Regions from separate parts of the Pseudoxanthomonas sp. PXM04 genome, predicted to be linked through region 2. Evidence: riboswitches for the same ligand, from Rfam matches in the RefSeq annotation. Region 2 holds a riboswitch; the other holds the start of a gene.

Region 1 (2,380 bases), on a different contig from region 2:
GGCAACCCGGACTGCCACGTGATCCTGCGCGGTGGCAAGGCGCCGAACTACGACGCCGACAGCGTGGAGGCGGCCAGCCAGGTATTGGCGAAGGCGGGCCTGGCGCCGCGCCTGATGATCGACGCCAGCCACGCCAACAGCCTGAAGGATCCGGAAAACCAGCCGCGCGTGATCGAGGACATCGCCGCGCAGATCGAAGCGGGCGAGACCCGCATCATCGGCGCGATGATCGAAAGCCATCTGGTCGCCGGCCGCCAGGATCTGGTGCCGGGCCAGCCGCTGGCCTACGGGCAGAGCATCACCGACGGCTGCATCGGCTGGGACGCGTCGGTGGCCGTGCTGGAACGCCTGGCCGCCGCCGTGCGCCGTCGCCGCGAGCGCAACGTGTCGCAGGCCGCCTAGTCCGCATCGTGGAGGGCCGCAGGAGCGGCCCGGGCGCGACGGCGATCCGTTCCCCTCTCTCCGGATCGTCGGCGCAATCCCGGGGCCGCTCCTGCGCGGAGCGCCATCGCGGGATGCGCGCGTCGCCCGATGCGATCAGTGCGTTTCGCCGCGATAGACGAACTTCGGCACGTCCCAGTTGTAGCGGATCGCCAGCAGCCGCAGCAGGAAGCCACCGCCCAGGCAGCCCAGGGTGGCGGTGGACTCATTCACGCCCGCGTGCAGCAGGAGCAGATACGCCGCGCCGGTCAGCAGCGAGACGCTGGCATACAATTCCTTCTGGAATACCAGCGGAATCTCGTTGCACAGCACATCGCGCAGCACGCCGCCGAAGGTGCCGGTGAGCATGCCGGCGATCACCACGATGGCCGGCGCGTGCCCGGCCTCGCGCGCGATCGCGCAGCCGATCAGGGTGAAGGCGACCAGGCCCAGCGCATCCAGCCACAGGAACGCCTGGCGAAGATGATGCATCCAGCGGGCGACGAAGGTGGCGACGATTGCCGCGCCAATCGTGTAGCCCAGGTATTCCGGATGCTTCACCCAGCCCAGCGGGTAGTGGCCGAGCACGATGTCGCGCAACGAGCCGCCGCCGAGCGCGGTGACCGAGGCGATGATGACGACGCCGAACAGGTCCATCCGCCGACGGCCGGCGGACAGCGCGCCGGTCATGGCTTCGGCGGTGATGGCGACGAGGTAGATCAGGGACAGCAGCATGGAGAAGGTTCCGACGGGAGGTGGCCGGCACCGCAAGACTTGCGCGCACGCGCTCCACGCGCGGAGACGCGTGGGACGGAACACTCAATTCATGACCGGAATCCGGTGCCGCTCCCGCTGTCCTTTTGCCTGAGAGTTCGGCGGCGTGGGCCGCTTGCCCCTTCGGCGGGTCATCGAAGACCTCTCTCCAGATCGGCGTGGGTGGATGCAGTGGATGGCTGCGTCCAGCAACCGGGCCTGAGCGATTATGGGAGCCTGCGCCTTCGGCGGGAGCCGTGCGGCTCCGCTCTCCTGCATCCGGCGCGCACTTTAGCAGAGACCGATGTGAAAATACCGGCTCCACTGGCCTGCCTGTCCCCATGATCGCCTACGCGCTGCGCTCCGAAACCCCCGCCGACACGCCCACCATCCGTGCCCTGATCACGAAGGCCTTCGCCGTTGCCGAACACAGCAGCGGCACCGAGGCGGCGATCGTCGACGCGTTGCGCGCGCGCGACGAGCTGACCCTGTCGCTGCTGGCGGAACAGGATGGGCGGGTGATCGGCCACGTCGCGTTTTCGCCGGTGGCCATCGGCGATGGCGCGGCCGGCTGGTACGGGCTGGGGCCGGTGGCGGTGGCGCCGGACTGCCAGGGCGCCGGCATCGGCGCCGCGCTGATCGAAGCCGGCCTGGCCCGGTTGCGCCAGGCCGGCGCGGGCGGCTGCGTGGTGCTGGGCGATCCCGGGTATTACGCGCGTTTCGGTTTCGCGAACGAGGCCGAGCTGCGTTACGAGGGCGCACCGGCCGAATACTTCATGGCGTTGACCCTGGATGGCAGCCGGCCGCAGGGGCCGGTGGCGTACAGCGTGGCGTTCGAGGCGACGGAAACCGCGCGGGACTGACATTGGCTTTGCCTCCCCCTTCGGAGAAGGGGGATTGAGGGGGATTTGTTCTTGGCGCCAAAAGCAAGTCCCCCGTCACCTGCTGTGCAGGTGCCCGCCCCCTTTTGCAAAGGGGGCTATCGATGTGGCGCCTTTGCTTATGCCTCCCCCTTCGAAGAAGGGGGACTGAGGGGGATTTGCTCTTGGCGCCAAAAGCAAATCCCCCGTCACCTGCTGCGCAGGTGCCCGCCCCCTTTTGCAAAGGGGGCTATCGATGCTGCGACTTCTGCTTTTACCTCCCCCTTCGAAGAAGGGGGACCGAGGGGGATTGATCAGCCATGCGGCTGTTGAAAAGCGCTTGCTCT
Region 2 (2,380 bases):
CTCAGCGAGCCGGCCAGCGCCAGCCGCTGGAAGCGCGGGTTCAGGGCGATGGCGAAGTAGTCACGCAACAGGTGCTTGGGCGAAACCTTCACCCGCACTTCCGGCGGATGGGTTTCCGGCAGCCACAGGCCGACGGTCAGCAACAGCAGCAGCGAGAAGCCGGCCAGGAACCAGAAGATCACCGGCCACGCGCTCCAGCCCAGGATCCAGCCGCCGATGATCGGCGCGATCGCCGGGGCGATGCCGAAGATCATCGACACCTGGCTCATCAGCCGCTGCGCGTCGTCGCCATGCAGCACGTCGCGGATCACCGCGCGGCCGACGATGAAACCCACGCCGGCCGAGAAACCCTGCAGCGCGCGGAACAGCAGCAGCGTGGTCATGTCGCGCGACAGCGCGCAGCCAATCGACGCCAGCAGGAACAGGAACAGCCCGCCCAGGATCACCTTGCGCCGGCCGAACGCATCCGACAGCGGGCCGTGCACCAGGCTCATCAGCGCGTAGGTCAGCAGGTAGACGCTGATGACCTGCTGCATCGCCAGCTTGTCCGCGCCCAGCTGCGCGCCCATCGCGTTGAACGCGGGGAAGATGGTGTCGATCGAGAACGGGCCGAACATCGCCAGCCCGCCCAGCAGCAGGGCCAGGCGGCGGTTGGACGGCAGCTTGCGAACGCCGGTCATGGCGCGCTCCCGGCCACCGAAGGGTCCACCGGCGGCGAAGTCGGCGGGCCCTTCAACTCGACCGTGTTGCCTTCCGGGTCCCGCAGGTACTGGGACGGCCCCATGCCGTCAGCGCCGTAGCGCTCACCGAATTCGGCCAGGGTCGCCCCGGCCGCTTCCAGGTACGCCGCCAGCGCCTCGCGGTCGAAGGGTTCCACCCGCAGGCACAGGTGGTCGACGTTGTGGCCTTCGGGCCCCGGCGCGGCCCCGCCCAGCCGGCCCAGCTTGCCGTCCACCGGCACCAGATCGATCAGCGACTCGCCGGCCCGCAGTTGCAACAGGCCCAGCTCCGGCCGGTCCCGCTCCACCGTGCAGCCCAGCACCCCGCAATAGAAGGCGCGCATGGCCGCCAGGTCGCGGACGCGCAGGACGATGTGGTCCAGGCGCAGGAGTCGGAAAGGGGGCGCATTCATGAACAGGGATGGCCGGCGCGGGGGGCCGGACATGGTAAGGCCAACCGGGACGATGCGGGCGGCCGCAGGCTATAATCCGCGCCGCAAGACCAGGTGGGAGAAGCGGGGAAACCCGCTGCCGAAGGCGCAAACGCCCGTAATCGCTCAGGCCCGATACCACCCCCGCTGCAAACACTCTGGAGAGATCGGCCACGCGCCGGCGCCGAAGGGGCACGAAGCACCACCGCGACCTCGTCCGCGGCGCTTCCAAACTCTCAGGCAAAAGGACAGAGGGGCACCCACGTGCGCACTTCGCACGCCCGGCTTCATGCCTTTTCCGGATGCCCCTGCCCATGTCCCAGACTCCGTCCTCGCTTCGCGATCTCGAGCACCACGACGCTTTCATCGCCCGCCACATCGGTCCCAACGACGCCGAAATCGCGCACATGCTGCGCGTGGTCGGCCACGACTCGCTGGAGGCGATGACCGATGCCATCGTGCCGGCCAACATCAAGTCCGCCGCCCCGCTGGCCCTGCCCGAAGCGATGACCGAGGAAGAGGCGCTGGCCAAGATCCGCGCCGTCGCCGACCGGAACCAGGTGTTCAAGAGTTTCATCGGCCAGGGCTACTACGGCACCCACACCCCGAAGGTGATCCTGCGCAACATCCTGGAGAACCCGGCCTGGTACACCGCCTACACCCCGTACCAGGCGGAAATCTCGCAGGGCCGCATGGAAGCGCTGATCAACTTCCAGACCATGATCACCGACCTGACCGGCATGGAAATCGCCAGCGCCTCGCTGCTGGACGAAGCCACCGCCGCCGCCGAGGCGATGACCCTGGCCAAGCGTTCGGCCAAGTCGAAGTCCAACGTGTTCCTGGTCGCCGGCGACACCCATCCGCAGACGATTGAAGTCCTGCAGACCCGCGCCGAGCCGCTGGGCCTGACCGTGGACATCGTCCGTTCGACCGAAGCGTTCCATGAAAAACTCGCCGCCGGCGATTACTTCGGCGTGCTGGTGCAGTACCCCGCGTCCAGCGGCTGGCTGGAGGAATGGGGCCGCGACGCGGAGATCATCCACGGCCACCAGGCGCTGTTCGTGATGGCCACCGACCTGCTGGCGCTGACCCTGCTCAAGACTCCGGGCGAGATGGGCGCCGACATCGTGGTCGGCAACACCCAGCGCTTCGGCGTGCCGTTCGGCTTCGGCGGCCCGCACGCGGCCTTCATGGCCTGCCGCGACGCCTACAAGCGCTCCATGCCGGGCC

What was found. A riboswitch is a leader RNA that binds a small molecule or an ion and turns the genes downstream of it on or off. The one in region 2 is predicted to bind glycine.
Region 1: linked by a shared signal. The riboswitch ahead of IB228_RS16065 (trimeric intracellular cation channel family protein) and the one ahead of gcvP (aminomethyl-transferring glycine dehydrogenase) in region 2 are both predicted to bind glycine.

What each region holds. Positions count from the first base shown of each region.
Region 1 is NZ_JACVAG010000006.1:313,835-316,214, forward strand. It holds gene IB228_RS16060 (3-deoxy-7-phosphoheptulonate synthase) at 1-402, shown strand, start outside; gene IB228_RS16065 (trimeric intracellular cation channel family protein) at 538-1,155, opposite strand; glycine riboswitch at 1,265-1,356, opposite strand; glycine riboswitch at 1,367-1,459, opposite strand; gene IB228_RS16070 (N-acetyltransferase) at 1,518-2,036, shown strand.
Region 2 is NZ_JACVAG010000007.1:233,181-235,560, reverse strand. It holds gene IB228_RS17500 (multidrug effflux MFS transporter) at 1-680, opposite strand, end outside; gene IB228_RS17495 (VOC family protein) at 677-1,132, opposite strand; glycine riboswitch at 1,299-1,412, shown strand; gene gcvP (aminomethyl-transferring glycine dehydrogenase) at 1,453-2,380, shown strand, end outside.